Regions from separate parts of the Gordonia alkaliphila genome, predicted to be linked through region 2. Evidence: predicted binding sites of a transcription regulator. Region 2 holds the regulator's gene; the other holds the start of a gene.
The links. The regulator LexA, encoded in region 2, represses DNA repair genes until DNA is damaged. The targets are predictions, from matches to a motif close to CGAACANNTGTTCG.
Positions count from the first base shown of each region.

Region 1: a site for LexA is predicted at 3,265-3,278, ahead of cofD (2-phospho-L-lactate transferase). Genes of this name have one in related genera too.

Region 1 is NZ_BAABIE010000005.1:46,776-56,714, reverse strand. It holds gene manA (mannose-6-phosphate isomerase, class I) at 1-350, opposite strand, end outside; gene ABD989_RS06920 (hypothetical protein) at 394-1,521, opposite strand; gene ABD989_RS06915 (DUF3499 domain-containing protein) at 1,547-1,987, opposite strand; gene ABD989_RS06910 (metallopeptidase family protein) at 2,073-2,564, shown strand; gene ABD989_RS06905 (WhiB family transcriptional regulator) at 2,678-3,016, opposite strand; gene cofD (2-phospho-L-lactate transferase) at 3,306-4,313, shown strand; gene ABD989_RS06895 (coenzyme F420-0:L-glutamate ligase) at 4,340-5,692, shown strand; gene ABD989_RS06890 (NUDIX hydrolase) at 5,692-6,264, shown strand; gene glgC (glucose-1-phosphate adenylyltransferase) at 6,307-7,521, opposite strand; gene ABD989_RS06880 (putative RNA methyltransferase) at 7,620-8,441, opposite strand; gene ABD989_RS06875 (DUF3117 domain-containing protein) at 8,483-8,650, opposite strand; gene ABD989_RS06870 (DivIVA domain-containing protein) at 8,712-9,065, opposite strand; gene ABD989_RS06865 (glucosyl-3-phosphoglycerate synthase) at 9,075-9,939, opposite strand, start outside.
Region 2 is NZ_BAABIE010000002.1:226,794-236,732, forward strand. It holds gene ABD989_RS02955 (hydrogen peroxide-inducible genes activator) at 1-100, opposite strand, end outside; gene ABD989_RS02960 (peroxiredoxin) at 196-783, shown strand; gene ahpD (alkylhydroperoxidase, AhpD family) at 798-1,322, shown strand; gene ABD989_RS02970 (aminotransferase family protein) at 1,397-2,626, opposite strand; gene hrpA (ATP-dependent RNA helicase HrpA) at 2,736-6,404, shown strand; gene nrdR (transcriptional regulator NrdR) at 6,449-6,913, opposite strand; gene ABD989_RS02985 (LysM peptidoglycan-binding domain-containing protein) at 6,944-7,492, opposite strand; gene lexA (transcriptional repressor LexA) at 7,645-8,337, shown strand; gene ABD989_RS02995 (phosphoenolpyruvate--protein phosphotransferase) at 8,345-9,939, opposite strand, start outside.

The DNA of each region.
Region 1 (9,939 bases), on a different contig from region 2:
GCGGCCAGCCCGGCCCGATTCTCCGCGTCGAAACCCGCCCGGGCCTGCTCGGCGCTCGGATGCGCCTGCAACGACAGGGCCTCGTCGGCGGCCAGGATCTTGACCAGGAACGGCAGCCGCGCGTCGTAGGTCTCGGCGGTGGGTGCGCCGAGCGCGGCCACCGGATCGGCGTCGATCATCGACAGCAGATCCTCCGATTCGCCGTCCAGACGCGCCGGCGACGCCGGATGGGCACCGAACCACAGCTCGGCTTCGGGATGCGCCGACGGCGACGGCCGCCCCTGCAACTCGGCGATCGCCGTCCGCGATCCCCACGCGTACGGACGGATCATCCCCGCAAGTACCTTCATGCCGTCCTCCTGTCCTTCTCCCCTGCGGCCGCCGGCCGGCTCCTCACACGTCTGCTTCGGCTAAGGCCGCGTAGGCGGCTGCCAATTGGGCCCGGACGACCACCACCAAGTACGCGGTCAGGTCCGCCGGTGTGTCGACCACCGTCTCCGCTCCGCCTCGCGGTGGCAGCTCGTCGAGGCCGAGCTCCTCGGTCTGCTCGGTGACGATGTCGATCTCCCGGCCGCCGAGGCGCCGGGCCAGCGCCCCGGACCGATCGGCGGTGCTGACCCAGAACCCGCGCAGCGGCTCGCTCGGCGCCGGTCCGTCGAACTCCGGGTCGTAGAAGAGCGAGTCGACGGCGCCGCCGGACGCGGTCGAGGCGGTCAGGGCGGCCAGGGCGCGCGGTTCGTCGGCGACCGCCCCGGTGCGCACAGCGATGTCGAAGAAGGCGGCGGCCACCGCAGCGGCCACCGCGGCCGCGCCGGGGGTGTCCCCGACCCAGACCAGCCGGTGCCCGGCGGTCCGCAGCGCCAACAGTTTGGCCTGATTGTGAAAACTCTCCTGGCCGGGATGGTCGGCGGCCGCCTCGGCGTCGAGGTGCTCGGCGACCTCGGCGAGCGCCGGTGCCGCGGGGGTCAGACGCACGGTCGTCAACCCGGTCAACACCGCCACCAGCGCCGCGACCTGCCCGGCGAAGACGAAACGCGGATCGATCGGCAGGCGCGGCGACAGGTCGACGAACGTCATCGCTCCGGGCCGGCCGACACCGGCGGCCTCGCGCAGCGGTCCCTCCAGCGGCGCCGCCACCACCACTTCGGCACGACGACGCGCGGCCCGCGCCAACGCATCGGAGAGCTGCGGGTCGCCGGCATCCGCGCCGAGCACCACCACCACGTCCAACGGTCCGATCCAGCCCGGGAGCGTCGGAGCGACCACGATCGGAACGTCGATGCGGGCGGCGAAGACCGCGGTCACCAGGGCGGCGGCGCGCACCGACAGGGCCGACGAACCGGTCACCACCACCACCGCGCGGGGGCGGAGATCGGCGAGCGGTTCGAGGACGCCTTCGGCCTGTGCTTCGGCCACCGCGCGGACCTGCGCGCCGGCCATCGCGGCGGCGTGCAGAAGACCGTGGCGGTCAGCGGAGTGCAAGAACTCCGTGTCGTCGAGAACTTCGATGGTTACCGGCATGAATCACACGACTCGGGGCGCGCGATCAGTCGACCGGATCCGGCAGCACGCGCAGATGTCCGCGGCGGCCGGGTCGGGGGCCCGGCGCCGGTGCCGCGGAAACGGCCCGGCGATCGGCGCGATGGCGCCCCGGATTCGAGTCGTCGCTGTCGACGCGCGCGGTGAACGAGGGCATCGGCGGCAGGCCGGCGCGTGCGGCACCGCCCGCTTCGCGCACCACGTCGGCCAGCGCGGTCAGTTCCTCGTCCTCGGCGGGCTGGACGAACTCCCGCTCACTGCGGAGCAGTTCCCACCCGCGCGGCACGGTGATGCGATCGGCGTGATCGGAGCACAGATCCCACGAATGCGGTTCGTCGGGACCGGCCAACGGGCCGATCACGGCGGTCGATTCCGCATACACGAAGGTCAGGGTCGCCACAGCGAGGCGCGAGCACCCGGGACGGCAGCACTGACGGGGAGCATTCACACCGAGCAGCCTATCGCGCAGGGACGTTGTACCCGGCATCGACACGCAAACCGGGCGGCCCCCTCGGGGGCACTAGACTCGTGACATGCGCTTTCATCCGGCCGATCACCTGGAGCTTCTGCGCCCGCCGCGCCCCGCACGCGACCGCCGCGGCCGCGGACTGCGCAGCCCGGTGCTGCCGCCCCATCTCCCCGCCTACCGCACCCGCGCCGGCGAGTTCGACCACACGGCGGTGATCGCCTTCGCCGAGATCGATCGACTCTGGCACGAGCGCCTGACCGGACTGGATGTGGCGGTCGACGACATCCCCCGCATGATTCCGCGAGACCTGGAGACCGTGCAGTGGCCGGAGGAGGTCACCGCCGACGGCCCGGTGCCGCTGGCGCGCCTGATCCCCGCCGGGGTGGACGAGGCCGGACGTCCGACGCGCGCGCAACTCATCCTCTTCCGGCGACCGCTGGAGCTGCGGGCCCGGCACGACGACCTCCCGGACATCCTGCGCGAGGTGCTGATCCAGCAGGTCGCCACCTACCTCGGAGTGGACGAGGAGACCGTCGAGCAGGGCCCGGAGAACTGACGCTCCAGGATAACTCGGACCGGCGACGGGGCCACCGTAGCCACCGACGCCGACGGGCCCGGCAGATCAGTGATCTGCCGGGCCCGTCGACAAGTTTCGGTAGTGGCGGCTACTCAGATGATGCCGCGCTTGAGGCGTCGTCGCTCCCGCTCGGAGAGTCCGCCCCAGATGCCGAAGCGCTCATCGTTGCCGAGTGCGTACTCCAGGCATTCCGCCTTCACTTCGCAGCCGTGGCAGATGCGCTTGGCTTCCCGCGTCGATCCGCCCTTCTCCGGGAAGAACGCCTCGGGATCGGTCTGCGCGCAGAGCGCACGATCCTGCCACTCGTCCTCGACCGCTTCGAAGTAGGCGTCGAGTTCGCCACGAACCAGCGAAAGATGGCTGCTGTCGCCGACGAAGACCGACGACGACGTCGTGTTTCCGAATGGATCACCATTCCCCGCAAAGGTCATTCCTGCCCTCCCTGCTCGATGATCAGTGCCGGTGTCCTTCAACAATGTGATCTGGCCCCCACCTCAGCCCTTGTCAAGGAACCAACGGCAAGAATCACACTCCTGTGATTACACACGGAACCGACCGCGAAAATCAAGCGAACGGCGAAGTTTCCTTGATATCACCCGCCACCGACGAGGCCCGGGATGCACTCTCGTATCAGGAGCATGATCGGCGTGTCGCGCCCGAGCTCCGCCGCCGCCCCGCCCGATCGTCCGTTCCCCGAGCCGCCGCCGTAGGGTGAACGCTGTGAAGGTGACGGTACTGGTCGGGGGCGTCGGCGGCGCCCGGTTCCTGCAGGGTGTGCGCGAAGTCTTCGGCCCCACACCCTTCCCCGCGACGGGCGAGTCTGCGGGGGGCCCGCACGAGGTCACCGCGGTGGTGAACGTCGGCGACGATGCCTGGATGCACGGCGTCCGCATCTGTCCCGACCTGGACACCTGCATGTACACCCTCGGCGACGGCATCGACACCGAACGGGGCTGGGGGCGCCGCGGCGAGACCTTCCACGCGAAGGAGGAGTTGGCCGCCTACGGCGCCGATCCGGACTGGTTCGGACTCGGCGACCGCGATCTGGCCACGCACCTGCTCCGCACCCAGATGCTCGACGCCGGCTACCGCCTGTCCGACATCACCGCCGCCCTGTCCAAGCGCTGGCAGCCCGGTGTCCGGCTGCTGCCGGTGACCGACGATCGGCACGAGACGCACGTGCTGATCGACGCCCCCGGCGGCGAGCCGGGCGAGCGGGTGGCGATCCACTTCCAGGAGTGGTGGGTGCGCCACCGCGCCCAGGTGCCCACGCACGGCTTCGTCCAGGTCGACGGCAACGCCGCCCCGGCCCCCGGGGTCGTCGAGGCGATCAACGACGCCGACGTGGTGCTGCTGGCGCCCAGCAACCCGGTGGTCTCCGTCGGCGCGATCACAAGCGTCCCCGGGATCCGCTCGGCGCTGCGCAACACGACCGCTCCCGTGGTCGGCATCAGCCCGGTGATCGACGATCGGCCGCTGCGCGGCATGGCCGACGAATGTCTGTCGGTGATCGGCGTGGACACCACCGCGCGCGCCATCGCCGAGCACTACGGCGCCCGCAGCGGCAACGGTCTGCTCGACGGCTGGCTGGTGGCCCCCGGCGATGCCGCGGCCGCCGACCCGGTCCCGGGCATCGCGATCGCCGCCGCGCCCCTGCTGATGACCGACCCGGTCGCCACCGCGGACATGGTGCGCGCCGCCTGTGCCTTGGTCGGAGTGCAGCTGTGACCGCTGCCGATCCGCCGCTCGCCCCCATGGATCACCGTGCTCCCGTGGATCACCGCGCCACCGGGACGGTCGAGATCCGGCCGGTCACCGGGCTCGGTGAGTTCACTCCCGACAGCGACCTGGCCGCCGAACTGCTGGCCGCCGCACCGTGGATCGCCGACGGCGACGTGGTGGTGGTGACCAGCAAGGTGTTCTCCAAGATCGAAGACCGGCTGGTCCCCGCCCCGACCGACCCCGAGGCGCGAGATGCCCTGCGCCGCAAGCTGATCGTCGACGAAGCGGTGCGTGTCGTCGCGCGGCGCGACGAACTCCTGATCACCGCGAACCGCAACGGACTGGTGCAGGCCGCCGCGGGCATCGACGCGTCGAACGTCGCCGGGGACCAACTGGCCCTGCTGCCCGTCGATCCCGACGCCAGCGCCGCCGGCCTGCGCGCCGCCCTGGCCGCCCGCGGCCGTCGGGTGGCGGTTCTCGTCACCGACACGATGGGCCGCGCCTGGCGGGCCGGCCAGACCGACGTGGCCATCGGCGCGGCCGGGATCGCCGTCCGGCACGCCTACGACGGCACCGTCGACCCCTACGGAAACCTGTTGCGCGTCACCGACATCGCGGTGGCCGACGAACTGGCGGCCGCCGCCGATCTGGTCAAGGGCAAGGCCGCCGGCGTACCGGTGGCCGTGGTCCGCGGCCTGACGCCGACCGACGACGGCAGCGCGGCCCGCGACCTGGTGCGCGATCCCGCGTCGGACCTGTTCCGACTCGGCACCGACGACGCCCTCGCCCAGGGTCGCACCGAGGCGCTGCGGACACGACGGTCGGTGCGCACGTTCGCCCCCGGCCCGGTGGACCCGGACGTGATGCACGCGGCCTTCGCCGAAGCGCTCACCGCACCGGCCCCGCACCACACCCATCCGGTGCGCTTCCTGTGGGTCCGCGCCCCCGCCCGTCGTCGCGCACTGCTCGACGCGATGGCCGACGACTGGCGCGCCGACCTGACCGGCGACGGCAAGACCGCCGAATCGATCGCCAAGCGCGTGGCCCGCGGCCAGATCCTCTACGACGCACCGGAACTCGTGATTCCGGTGCTGACCCGCGACGGCATGCACGACTACCCGGACGCGCGCCGCACGGACGCCGAGACCACCATGTTCACCGTCGCCGCGGGCGCCGCCGTGGGCTACCTCCTGGTGGCGCTGTCGACGCGCGGCGTCGGCAGCTGCTGGATCGGTTCGACGATCTTCGCCGCCCCCACCGTGCGGCGGGTGCTGGATCTGCCGGCCGACTGGGCGCCGCTGGGCGCGGTGGCCGTCGGCCGTCCGGAAACCGAGAGCGCCCTGCGGGCCGCCGCCGCCACCGAAGGACTGGTGATCGAGCTGTGATGATTCCCAACACCCGTGCCGCACTGGCGGAGTGGGCCGCACCCGGCGCCGAGCAGGACTCGCTGCGCCACGCCTACCTCGCCTTCCTCGACGCGGCCCCGAATCCGTGCGAGCGGGCTTGTGTCCCCGGGCATCTGACGGGCTCGGCGATCGTCTTCGATGCGACCGGTGAGCACGTCCTGCTGACGCTGCACCCGCGGGTCGGCAAATGGGTGCAGCTGGGCGGGCACTGCGAACCGGAGGACACCGGTATCGACGCGGCCGCCCTGCGTGAAGCCACCGAGGAATCGGGGCTGCCCGATCTGGTGCTGTCCCCGGGCCCCGTGCACCTGCACACCCACCCGATCACCTGCTCGCTGGGACAGCCCACCCGGCACCTGGACGTCCGCTACGCCGCGGTGGCACCGTCCACCGCGGACGGCACGCCGCCGACACCGGTGCGCAGCAGCGAGTCGACGGACCTCGCGTGGTGGCCGGTCGACGCCCTGCCCGCGGAGGTCGACGCCGAGTCGGTGCCGACCCTCATCGCCTTCGGTCGGTCCGCGCTGCGGGACGCCGGTCTCCTCCCCTGACCCGGCACCCGAACAAGGCACCCGGCCCGGCGAGGAGCCGGATCAGACGGTCTCGTTCTTGCCGACGGCGACGATCCCGCCGCTGCTGACGGTGAATCGCTCGCGATCGGACTCGAGGTCGACGCCGATCTGCCCGCCCTCGGGCACGCAGACGTTCTTGTCGAGAATCGCGTTGCGCACCACCGCGTTCGCGCCGATGCGCACGCCCGGCATCAGGACGCTGCCCTGCACCACGGCGCCTTCGTCGATCACCACGTCCGTCGAGAGCACCGAATTGTGCACGGTGGCGCCGGAGACGATGCAGCCCGCACCGACCATGGAGTCGTTGGCGCTGCCGCCGCGGATGAACTTGGCCGGCGGCAGGTGCGAGGTCTCCCCGCGGATGGGCCAGCGCTCGTTGTAGAGGTTAAAGACGGGGTTGGCCGACACCAGATCCATGTGTGCCTCGTAGAAGGCGTCGATGGTGCCGACGTCGCGCCAGTAGCCCTGATCGTCCGGGGTCTGCCCGGGCACCACGTTGCTGTCGAAGTCGTAAACGTACGCCTGCTCCAGTTCGACGAACGCCGGGATGATGTCGCCGCCCATGTCATGGTCGGAGTCGGGATCGGCCGCGTCCTTGCGGAGCATGTCCACCAGCGCCTCGGTGGAGAAGACGTAGTTGCCCATCGAGGCGAACGTGACGTCCGGGTCGTCGGGGGCGCCCGGCGGGTCGCTCGGCTTCTCCACGAAGTCGGTGATCCGTCGATCGGCGTCGGCCTCGATGCAGCCGAAGGCGATGGCCTCCTTGCGCGGCACCCGGATACCGGCCACGGTCACCGCGGCGCCGGTGGCGATGTGCTGCTCCACCATCTGGGCCGGGTCCATCCGGTACACGTGGTCGGCACCGAACACCACGATGTAGTCGGGCTTCTCGTCGAAGATCAGGTTCATCGACTGGTAGATGGCGTCGGCGCTGCCGGTGTACCAGCGCGGGCCGAGCCGCTGCTGCGCCGGGACCGGGGTGATGAACTCGCCGTGGAAGCCCGACGACCACCACGTCTGCGAGATGTGACGGTCCAGCGAATGCGACTTGTACTGGGTCAGGACGCAGATGCGCTCATACCCGGCGTTCACCAGGTTCGACAGGACGAAATCGATCAGTCGGTACGAACTGCCGAAGGGCACCGCAGGCTTGGCCCGGTCTTTGGTCAGGGGGTACAGCCGTTTCCCCTCGCCCCCAGCGAGAACGATTCCGAGCACGTGCGGTTGTGATCTCACCCCACCAACATATCGCCAACCCCGCGCGCGTGGGCGACGGGCGTGAACGATCACGGACCTTCGGCCTCGGTCGAACGGTCTACCGCCCGGTACCCGGCTCAGTTCGCGGCGGGGACGGCGACGGTCAGCGTCACGTCGAGCGTCACCGGCAGCGCCTCGGCGGCCGCGGTGAGGGCCTGCGCCGCGGCGTGCAGTTCGTCCTCGGTGCGATGGAAGCCGGCCGGCCCCATGCCGGCCAGATCCGCGAGCTGCTCGGCGTCGAGCAGTGCGGTGGCGGTGAGCGGGGTACTGCCGCGCACCTGCAGTCCGCCCGCGGTCAGGTCGGCGTGCAGGCGGTCGAGTTTGTCGGCGCCGATCTCGAGCATGCCGAGCGGCTCCCGCACCTCGTGCAGATGTCCGGGGTTGGGCGTCACCAGCAGCCAGCGTCCGTCCGGCGCCAGCATGCGCACGGTCTCGGCCACGTTGCGGGGCGCGAAGACCGAGAGCACCGCGTCGGCCGTGCCGTCGGCCACCGGGATGGGCTCCCACAGGTCGGCGACCACCGCGATGGCGCGCGGGTGGGCGCGCGCGACGGCCCGCGCGCAGTACTTGGAGAGATCCAGACCGATACCGACGGCCCGCGGCGCCGCGTCGAGGACGGCGGCGAGGTAACGTCCGGTGCCCGCGCCGGCGTCGACGACGACGGCGGCTTCCGGGTCGATCGCGGCGGCCAGCGCCTGCGCGACGGGATCGAAGACTCCCGCGTCGAGCAGACGACGACGGGCGGCGACCATGGGTGCGGTGTCGCTGCGATGCCGATTGCCTCGGCCGCTCAGCAGCGCCACATACCCTTGTCGGGCTTGGTCGAAGCGGTGCGCGTGCGCGCACTGCAGGCCGCGCTCGACCACGTCGAGTGGCCCTGCGCAGACCGGGCAGCGCAGGGCGCGAGCCCCGCGCCGCCCGGTATCTGAAGCGACTTCGGTCAGGCCACGACCTCGCGGAGGACCTCACCGAGGGCTGCGGCTTCTTCGTCGTTCAGTTCGACGACCAGACGACCACCGCCGTCGATCGGAATGCGCACCACGATGCCGCGCCCCTCCTTGACCGCCTCCAGAGGACCGTCACCCATTCGGGGCTTCATCGCTGCCATTCTCGCGCTCCCTTCCCAGACACATGTCAATCTGCGTCCATGATACGTGGCGCAGATCTCGTCACTGTCGCCGGGACGGGTCTACCAGTGGGATCGGCCCGGTGTCGGCGGCCGCCTCGTCTTCCGCGGCCCGCACCGTGAGATCGTGCACCACCGCGCGCAGGTCGTCGATCTCGCGCGCGAGCTTCTCCACCGCCCAGTCCACTTCTTGCGCCTTGTAACCGCGCGTGACCTGCTGGAACACCAGTGCCCGCGCGTCATCGCCGGTGATCCCGACCCGCGGCAGGCGGGTGAGCGTGGTCCCCTTCTGCAGCGGCGGCAGATCCTCGCCGCGCCCGAACACGAACCACACCACGGCGAAGACCACGGCCACCACGAGGATCAGGCCGAGGACGTACAGCACGATGGTCACCACGGCGCCACCCTACCGATCGGCCCCGGGCCGGTCACCGAGCAACGCGGCCACCGGCGGTCGGTCGGCCACCGCGAGTTCGGTGGTGACCGGGGAGAAGGTGCCGTCGATGCCGGGCACGAACTGGGTCAGTCCCACTCCCGAGTCCTCGATCCCGCAGCGCTGCAGCAGGGTCGCGATGATCTGTCGGCTCATCACCGCGAGCTCGGAGAGCGGGCGGTTGCGGTGAGCGCGGGTGCCGAGGTTCACCTGCCCGATCCCGGTGAGGCCGTAGCGGTCGTAGGTATCGATCAGCAGACCCACCTCGACGCCGTAGCCCGCGGCGAACGGGACCGACGACAACAGCTCGCGGGTGCCGGCGTATTCGCCGCCCAGCGGCTGGATCACTTCGCCCAGTTCGGGTTTCAGGGCCGTCAGCAGCGGTCGGGCCGACAGCTCGGTGACGCGGCCGCCGCCGTCGGCCACCTGCGCGCCGCCCGAACGCAGCGGGCGCCGGTAGTAGCCCTTGACCAGGTGGATGTCCGGGTCGAAGAGCAGCGGGCCGAGCAGTCGTGGCACGAACATCGGATCGGGGTCGATCAGGTCGGCGTCGATGAAGGCGATGAGGTCGCCGGTGGTGGCCGCCACCGAGCGCCACAGCGCCTCCCCCTTGCCGGGGCGCGGCGGCAGGTCGCCGAACACGTCGTCGCGCGCCACCACGCGCGCACCGGCGGCCCGGGCGATCGCAGCGGTGTCGTCGGTGGACCCGGAGTCCAGGACCACCAGTTCATCGACCAGGGTGCCGACCAGCCCCATGATGGAGGCCACCACACCGGCCACCGCATCGGCTTCGTTGAGCGCGGGCAGCACCACCGAAACGGTCCGCCCGGCCTTGGCT
Region 2 (9,939 bases):
CGCCCAGTTCGGTTGCGGCAGAACCGAAGTGCAGCTTCTTGGCCACCGCGACGAAGGCGCGCAGTCCGCCCACCGACGGCTGATAACTCTGATTCATCATGCCTATCAATATAGTGCCTATCATCACGTTTCGCTTTTAGAGCGAATGAGGCAAAATAGAAGACACCGCACCCCCAACGATCAAGGAGTCATGACATGGCGCTGCTTACCATCGGCGATCAGTTCCCCGAGTACAACCTCACCGCTGTGATCGGTGGCGACCTCTCCAAGGTCGACGCCCAGCAGCCGGACGACTACTTCACCACCGTCTCGAGCGACGACTACAAGGGCAAGTGGCGCGTGGTCTTCTTCTGGCCGAAGGACTTCACCTTCGTGTGCCCCACCGAGATCGCTGCCTTCGGCAAGCTGAACGACGAGTTCGCCGACCGCGACACCCAGGTGCTCGGCGCCTCGGTCGACAACGAGTTCGTGCACTTCCAGTGGCGCGCACAGCACGAGGATCTGAAGACCCTCCCCTTCCCCATGCTGAGCGACCTGAAGCGTGAGCTCGTCGAGGCCACCGGCGTCCTGAACGCCGACGGTGTCGCCGATCGCGCGACCTTCATCGTCGACCCGAACAACGAGGTCCAGTTCGTCTCGGTCACCGCCGGTTCGGTCGGCCGCAACGTCGACGAGGTCCTGCGCGTCCTCGACGCCCTCCAGTCCGACGAGCTGTGCGCCTGCAACTGGAAGAAGGGTGACCCGACCATCGACGCCGGCGAGCTCATGAGCGCCTCGGCCTGATTCGGAGTACCACGATGAGCATTGACAACCTCAAGGAAGCTCTTCCCGAGTACGCCAAGGACCTGAAGCTGAACCTCAGCTCGATCAGCCGCACCACCGTGCTGAACGAGGAGCAGCTGTGGGGCTCCCTGCTCGCGTGCGCCGCCGCGACCCGCAACGCCACCGTGTTGCGCGAGATCGCCGACGAGGCGGCCGACAACCTGTCGGCCGAGGCCTACAACGCCGCCCTCGGCGCCGCATCGATCATGGGCATGAACAACGTCTTCTACCGGGGACGCGGTTACCTCGGCAAGTACGACGATCTGCGCCCGGGCCTGCGGATGAACATCATCGGCAACCCCGGTGTGGACAAGGCCCTGTTCGAGCTGTGGTCGATGGCCGTGTCGGCCATGAACGGCTGCGAGCACTGCGTCGCCGCCCACGAGAACGTGGTCCGCGAGGCCGGACTCGAGCGCGAAGCGGTGTTCGAGGCCCTCAAAGTCGCGTCCATCGTGCAGGGCGTCGCCCAGGCCGTCTCCATCGCCGAGACCCTGAGCTGAGCCGCCTGCTCTGAGAAGTCAGTACACGTGAAAGGCCCCCGCCGTAGCGGGGGCCTTTCACGTTGCTGTGTCGGTCAGGACAGCGCGGCGGCGAAGCGCTCGGCCATCTCGTTGACCTCGGCGGTGGTCATCACGAAGGCCGGCGAGATCTGCAGTGCGCCCATGCCCGCAGCGCGACCGGCGACGCCGTTCTTCCGCAGACGCAACACGGCGGCCTGAGCGTCGGACGGATCGGCCAGCTGCACGCCGGTCACCGCGCCCACGCCGGTACGCACCTCGGCCACCGCATCCAGTTCGGCGAGCGGTGCGAACGCCGCCGCCAGGTCGCCTTCGAGGCGGGTCGCCTCGTCGAGCAGACCCTCGCGCTCGATGATGTCGAAGTTGGCCATCGCCGCGGCGGCCGCGCCGTAGTGCCCGCCGTAGGTGTAGCCGTGTCGCCACCAGGTGCCGCCGGCGAAGAACGGTTCGGCGATGTGCGGCGCCGCGATCATCGCGCCCATGGGCACGTAGCCGCTGGTGAGACCCTTGGCCGAGGTGATCATGTCCGGTGCCAGATCGAAGCGGCTCGACGCGAACCAGTGACCGTGCCCGATACGGCCGTACCCGGTGACCACCTCGTCGGCGATGAACAGGACGTCGTGCTCGCGGCAAATGTCGCGCACCTCGCGGAGGTAGCCGTCCGGCGGCAGGTAGATGCCGCCGGCGCCGATGATCGGCTCGGCGATGAACGCGGCCACGTTCTCCGCGCCCACCCGCTCGATCACGCCGAGCAGCGCCTTGGCGTCGTCCCACTCGATGTTCTCGGTGTCCGGCATGAACTCGGGGCCGTAGCCCTCCCGGTTCAGCGGAATGCCGGCCAGCGCGGTACCGCCGATGTGCATGCCGTGGTACGCCTTGCTGCGGGAGACGACGAGCCGCTTCTCGGGCCGGCCCAGCTCCGTCCAGTAGCGGCGGGCGAGCTTCACCGCGGTATCGACCGCGTCACTGCCGCCCGAGGTGAACATCACCTTGGAGCCCGGCACCGGCGCCATCGCCGCCACCCGCTCGGCGAGCGCGATCAGACCGTCCCCCGCGTAGTCGCCGAAGTTCGAGTAGTGCGCCACCGTCGAGAGCTGACGGCCGACGGCCTCGCCGATCTCGGTGCGCCCGTGGCCCACGTTCGTGAACCAGAGGCCGGCGGTCGCATCCAGATACTCGTTGCCCGCATCGTCGTAGATCCGGACGCCCTCACCTCGAGTGATGACGAACGGCCCGTTGTCGGTGACCATGCCCATGTCGGCGAATCCATGCCAAAGAGAACCCATGGCTACCACTATTCCACGGCGACGTCCGATTTCCCGGCGGGCCCCGGTTCCCGGTCATCACGCTCGGATGCGCCGCTCGCCGATGCGGCCCCATAGACTCGGAGCCATCATGGCTGTCCCCGTCCTCACCTTCCCGCCGGAGCTTCCGGTCAGCGCCTCCCGCGACGAGATCTCCCGCGCCATCGCCGACCATCAGGTGGTGGTGATCGCCGGTGAGACCGGTTCGGGCAAGACCACGCAGCTGCCGAAGATCTGCCTGGCGCTGGGCCGCGAGTCGATCGGGCACACGCAGCCGCGACGCATCGCCGCCACCTCGGTGGCCCGCCGCATCGCCGACGAGACGCAGACCGAACTGGGCGACGTGGTGGGCTACAGCGTCCGGTTCTCCGACAAGTCCGGCAAGCACACCAAGATCCGCGTGATGACCGACGGTATCCTGCTGCGGGAGATCACCTCCGACCCGAAGCTGTCCCGCTACGACACGATCATCATCGACGAGGCCCACGAACGCAGCCTCAACATCGACTTCCTGCTCGGCTATCTCAAGCGCCTGCTGCCGTCCCGCCCGGACCTCAAGGTGATCATCACCTCGGCCACCATCGAGCCGGACCGCTTCGCCCGGCATTTCGCCGGCCCCGACGAGGACGTCCCGATCCTCGAGGTGTCCGGCCGCACCTACCCCGTCGAAGTGCGGTACCGACCGCCGGTGTCCGACGACGAGGACCATGCCGACCTCGACCAGATTGCCGCGATCGACGCCGCGGTCAGCGAACTGTGGTCGTCCGGCCGCGGCGACATCCTCGTCTTCCTGCCGACCGAGCGCGATATCCGCGACACCGCCGACGCCCTGTCCCGGCGCAGCGGAGCCGAGATCGTGCCGCTGTACGCCCGCCTGTCGGTCGCCGAGCAGCAGAAGATCTTCACGCCGTCCGACGGACGGCGCATCGTGCTGTCGACCAACGTCGCCGAGACCTCGCTGACCGTGCCCGGCATCCGGTACGTCATCGACACCGGCACCGCCCGCATCTCGCGCTACTCCACCCGCACCAAGGTGACGCGCCTGCCCATCGAGAAGGTCTCCCAGGCCAGCGCCCGCCAGCGCGCCGGCCGGTGCGGCCGCGTGGCGCCCGGCATCTGCATCCGCCTGTACTCCGAGGACGACTTCGACGCCCGCCCCGAATACACCGACCCGGAGATCCTGCGCGCCAACCTGGCCGCGGTGATCCTGTCGATGCTGTCACTGCGGCTGGGCGACGTCGCCGAGTTCCCGTTCGTCCAGCCACCCGAGCAGCGGGCGATCAACGGCGGCATGACGCTGCTGTCCGAGCTCGGTGCGGTCACCGGCACCGATTCGGCGCAGGCGCGGCTCACCAAGACCGGACGCGACCTGGCGCGCCTGCCGATCGACCCGCGCCTGGCCCGCATGCTGGTGGCCGGTCACGAGAACGGCTGTCTCGACCACATCCTGCCGATCGCCGCGGCGCTGTCGCTGCCGGACGTCCGAGAGTTCCCCTCCGACAAGCGCGAGGCCGCGCAGGCCGCGCACCGCGAGTACGCGGTGCCCGGCTCGGAGTTCCTCAGCCGCCTCAAGCTCTGGCACCACTTGCACGAGCAGCGGGAAGCCTTGTCGGGCAACCAGTTCCGGCGCCAGTGTGAGCGCAGCTTCCTGCACTACCTGCGGATCCGCGAATGGACGGATCTGCACCGTCAGCTCCGTCGTACGGTGTCCGACCTGGGCTGGGAGATACCGAAGACCGAGATCGATCCGTCGGCCATCCATCGCAGCCTGCTCACCGGCCTGCTCACCAACATCGGTGCGCGCCAAGGCGATACCCGCGAATACCTGGGCACCCGCGGCACCAAGTTCGCCATCTTCCCGGGTTCGGAACTGGCCAAGAAGGCGCCCTCCTTCGTGATGACCGCCGAACTGCTGGAGACCTCCCGACTGTTCGCGCACACCGTGGCCTCGATCGATCCGGAATGGGTGGAGCAGATCGCCCCCGACCTGGTGACGCGCACCTACAGCGAGCCCGCCTGGTCGTCGCGCCGCGGGGCCGTGACGGCCAAGGAGAAGGTCAGCCTCTACGGGGTACCGCTCATCGCGTCGCGCACGGTGAACTACGGCCGCATCGACCCGGTCGAGTCGCGAGCGTTGTTCCTACAGGCAGCGCTCGTCGAGGGTCGCTGGCGCACCCGGCACGAGTTCTACGCGCACAACCGCCGGCTCTTGGCCGACGCCGAGGACCTCGAGCACCGCGCCCGTCGGAACGTCCGCCTCAGCGACGGCGACCTCTACGACTTCTACGACGCCCGGATCCCGGCGCACGTCGTCTCCACCCGACACTTCGACACGTGGTGGAAGAAGGCCTCCCGCACCGATCCCAAGCTCCTCCACCTGGACGAGGCCGGTTCGGTCGCGGCCGTTCCGGCGGCCGCCGATTTCCCCGCCGCCTGGCAGCAGGGCCCGACCCGACTGGAACTGCGCTATCACTTCGCCCCCGGCGCACCCGACGACGGCGTCACCGTGCTGATCCCGCGTCCCCTGCTCGAGCACGTCCACGCGGGCGGCTTCGACTGGTTGGTCCCGGGGCTGCGCAGCGAGTTGGTCACCGCGCTGATCCGGTCCCTGCCCAAGGGATTGCGCAAGTCCCTCTCGCCGGCCCAGCAGTACGCCGATCTGGTCCTCAGCAAGATCACACCGCGCTCCGAGCACCTGCTGCCCGCCCTCGCGCGAGAACTCGGCGAGATCGCTCGCATCAGCCTGTCCCCCAGCGACTTTCGCACCGACGACCTGCCGGCCCACCTGCGCATCCATTTCGCGGTCACCGACGCCGGCGGCGCGATCATCGGCCGCGCCGACCGCTTGGAACCGCTGCGCGCCGAGTTCGGCCGTGCACCCGCCCCCGCTGCGGCCGCACCGGTGTACCGAGACTGGAAGCCGGACGGCATCGGCACCCTCGCGGAGCGCCGCGACGACGTGGTGGCCGGCCAACCCGTCGTCACCTACCCCACCCTGGCGCCCGTCGGCGACGGCGTCCGAGTGAGTGAGGCGACGTCGGCGAGCGCTCGCGACGCGGGCATCGCCGCCGGCGTCGCCCACCTGTTGGCGCAGGCGATCACCCCGTTGAACAAGAAGGTCGCCAACGGTCTGCCACCGGCCGAGCGCCTCGCGCTGAGCCAGAATCCGTACGCCGACCCGCAGCAGCTGTTCGCCGACTGCACACGTCGCGCCATCGCCGACACCCTAGCCAAGGAACCGGACGTGGCGTCGCTTCGCACCCCGGAACAGTTCGCCGCGCTGCGCGAGCGTCTGTCACCGGTGATCCGCGCCGCCGCACCGGAGTACTTCATGCACGCCGCCCGCGCCCTGGCCGCGCTCGGCCCCACCGCCCGCGCCGTCGACGCGCACAGCGGCAGCGCCGCGGCCGACGACGTTGCCGAGCAGACCGCGCACCTGATCTTCGACGGCTTCGTCGGCGAGACTCCGCTGGCGCACCTGCTCCATCTACCGCGCTACCTGTCGGCGGCCCAGGCCCGACTGAACGCGCTCCCCGGCTCCGCCGCCCGCGACAACGCCGGCCTCGACACGGTGGACCGGGTCATCGCGCACTGGAACCGACGACTCGCGGCGCTTCCTGCGCACCGGCACGACGCCCTCAACGACCTGGTTCACTGGCAGTTGGAGGAACTGCGGGTCAGCTTGTTCGCGCAGCAGCTGGGGACCTCGGGACCGATCTCGGAGAAGCGGGTGATGAAGGCCATCGAGTCCTTCGAGTGAGGCGGGCCTTCGAGTGAGGCTGATCCGCACGCAGCGGCGGTGGGTCAGCCGACCGGTTCGCGGCGCGAATCCTTGCGCAGATCGTCGATCTCGCGCTGAAAGTCGTCGGCGGATTCGAAGGACCGATAAACCGACGCGAACCGCAGGTAGGCCACCTCGTCGAGGTCCCGCAGCGGCCCGAGGATCGCCAGGCCGACCTCGTGGCTGGGGATCTCGGCCGATCCCGAGGCGCGGACGGTGTTCTCCACCGCGGCCGCCAGCTGCGCCAGCGAATCCTCGGTGACCGATCGGCCCTGGCACGCCCGGCGCACACCCTTCATCACCTTTTCCCGGTTGAAGGGCTCGGTGACGCCGTTGCGCTTGACCACCGCCAGCACCGCCGACTCGACGGTGGTGAACCGGCGACTGCATTCCGAGCACGACCGGCGGCGTCGAATCGACGCTCCGTCGTCGGAGGCGCGCGAATCAACCACTCGGGTGTCGTCGTTCTTGCAGAACGGGCATCGCATGCCCCCAGCGTACTCGGCGCCATCGCGGCCTCAGCGGTAGGCGGGCACCACGAGCGCCTGACCGGGGCGCAGTCCGCTGGCGTCGAGACCGTTCAGGTCGCGCACCGTGGCGATCACCGACGCCGCGGAGCGATCCGGAGCGATCCGCTCGGCCAACGACGACAGCGACTCACCGCTGCGCACGTGGACCACCTCGGTCTGGGCCGGCACGCCGCTGACGGCCTTCTCGTAGTCCTCACCGACCATGCCGAGCACGACGACCACGGCGGCCAGCGCGGCACCGAGGAGCACGCCGGCCGCCCAGCGACGACGCACCGCCGTCGAACGATCCACGGTGTTCGAACGGGCACGGGCCGCCCGAGCGGCGCTCGTGGTCGGCGACGCAGTGCGCTCGGCGCGCCGCGCCGGACGCGTTCGAACGCTCGGTGCCGGGCACACCGGGGTGGCGGCGGCGACCGCGCGCGGACGTCGGCCGGTGGCCCGGCAGGTGGTCTGAATCAGGGGAACGTCGCAGGTCATCGTGGTGGACTGCGGCAGCGTCGAGGCGGACGCGGGGCGGCGGGTCAGCAGCTCGGTCATCGTGGAACTCCCATCGTTCGTACGTTCGATGAACTCTTGTTCGATAGTTAACACCACGCCTCGGACATCCGCTACGACACGTCGAACAATTGTTTGATTTCTGTGACCTACTCGACTAAATTGGAGGGCGACCCCGATCGAAAGGAAGTTCGATGAACGACGGACCGCACACGTCGAACGTGGACCCGCTGTTGTCGACGGCCACCCTGGAGGCCTCACTGACGCAGCGTCAGCGCGAAGTTCTCGAGTACATCCGCTCCTCGGTGCGCGAACGCGGCTATCCGCCGAGCATTCGCGAGATCGGTGAGGCCGTCGGCCTCGCCTCCACCTCGTCGGTGGCGCACCAGCTGCGCACGCTCGAGCGCCGCGGGCTGCTCAAGCGCGATCCGCACCGTCCGCGCGCGGTGAATGTCCGCGACGAGCAGCGCACCCCGCCCCCGGCCGCCGATCAGGCGGATCCGAACGTCCCCGCACCGGCCTACGTCCCGGTGCTCGGCCGGATCGCGGCCGGCGGCCCGATCCTCGCCGAGGAAGCGGTCGAGGACGTCTTCCCGCTGCCCAAGGAACTGGTCGGCGAGGGCTCCCTGTTCCTGCTGCGCGTAGTCGGCGAGTCGATGATCGACGCGGCGATCTGCGACGGCGACTGGGTGGTGGTGCGTCAGCAGAACGTGGCCGACAACGGCGACATCGTCGCCGCCATGATCGACGGCGAGGCCACCGTGAAGACGTTCAAGCGGATCGACGGACACGTGTGGCTGCTGCCGCACAACGAGCACTTCGAGCCCATCCCGGGCGACGACGCCGCGATCCTCGGCAAGGTCGTCACCGTGATGCGGCGCCTCTGACGCCGGTTCAGCCCAATACCGCCCGGGCCGCAGCCCGGCCGTCGACGGGACTGTCGGCGGCCACTGCGGCCTGAGCGGCGGCGGCGCACTGGTCCAGCGTCACGGTCGCGAGCTTGCGACCCACCGGCGCGGCGGCGGCGGGCGCGCACGACAGCGAGCTGACGCCCAGCCCCACCAGAACGCAGGCCAACAGCGGGTCGGCGGCCGCCTCGCCGCAGACCCCCACCGGCTTGTCGGCTGCTCGGCCTGCCGCCCCGACCCGTTCCACCAGCGCCAGGACGGCCGGCTGCCACGGGTCGGTCAGCGCCGCCAATTCGGCGGACATCCGGTCGGCGGCCATCGTGTACTGCGTCAGATCGTTGGTGCCGATGGACACGAAGTCCACTTCGGCCAGGATCTTCTCGGCCTGCACCGCCGCCGACGGCACCTCGATCATCACCCCCGGAGTCAACCCGCGCTCGCGCACCTGCGCCGCGAACTCGCGGGCCTCCGCCACCGTCGCGACCATCGGGGCCATCACCCACGGCACCGCGCCGGCGCCGTCCGCGGCCGCCGCGATCGCATCGAGTTGGTGCTCACGGATCTCCGGGTGCGTCGCCACGATGCGGTTGCCGCGCACCCCCATAGCCGGATTGTCCTCGTGGGGATGGTTCACGAAACGCAGCGGCTTGTCCGATCCGGCGTCGAGGGTGCGGATCACCACCTTGTCGCCGTCGAAGGCGTCGATGACTTCGCGGTAGAGGCTCTGCTGCTGCGCCACCGAGGGCTCGTCGGGGCGCTCCAGGAAGGCCAGCTCGGTACGGAACAGTCCGACCCCGGCCAGAATGCCGAGATCGGCGGCGCTGCGCGCGGAGACACCGTCGGCCACGTTCCCCAGAATCGCCACGGCGTGCCCGTCGGCCGTGCGGCCGGGTCCGCGCCACTGCGCCACTTCGGCCGCCAACTGCTGTGCCGCCTCGACCGCCGCGGCGATCTGCTCCGCATCCGGGTCGACGCCCACCACGCCCCGTTCGCCGTCGACGAAGACCATGGCTCCCGTATCGACCCGATTCAGGTCGGCGACGGCCACGACGCACGGAATGCCGAGTTGCCGGGCGATGATCGCCGTGTGGCTCGACGGCCCGCCCAAGCGGGTGGCCAGGGCCACCACCAGCTTCGGATCCAGGCCGGCGGTGTCGGCCGGGGCCAGATCGTCGGCCAGCAGGACCGACGGCTGCTCGGGCAGTGGGATGCCCGGCTCCGGTAGGCCGAGAACCTCGGCGACCACCCGGTTGCGGATGTCGGCGAGGTCGGTGACGCGTTCGGCCATCAGCCCGCCGAGTTTGGCGAACATGTCGGAGATCGTGTCGATCGCCCGCACGGTGGCCGCGGCGGCCGGCGTGCCCTTCTCGATCAGTCCGGTGGCGGTGGCGATCCACGCGCGGTCCTTGGCCAGGGCGGCGGTCGCCGCCAGCACTTCCGCCGTACTGCCGGTGTTGGCCCGGGCCCGCGCGGTGAAGCGCTCCGCCACCGTCTCGGCTGCGGCGACGAAGCGTGCGGCCTCGGCCGCGCGCTCGGTTTCGGGAATCTCCGCGGCCGCGTCGACGTCGTACTCCGGCACGC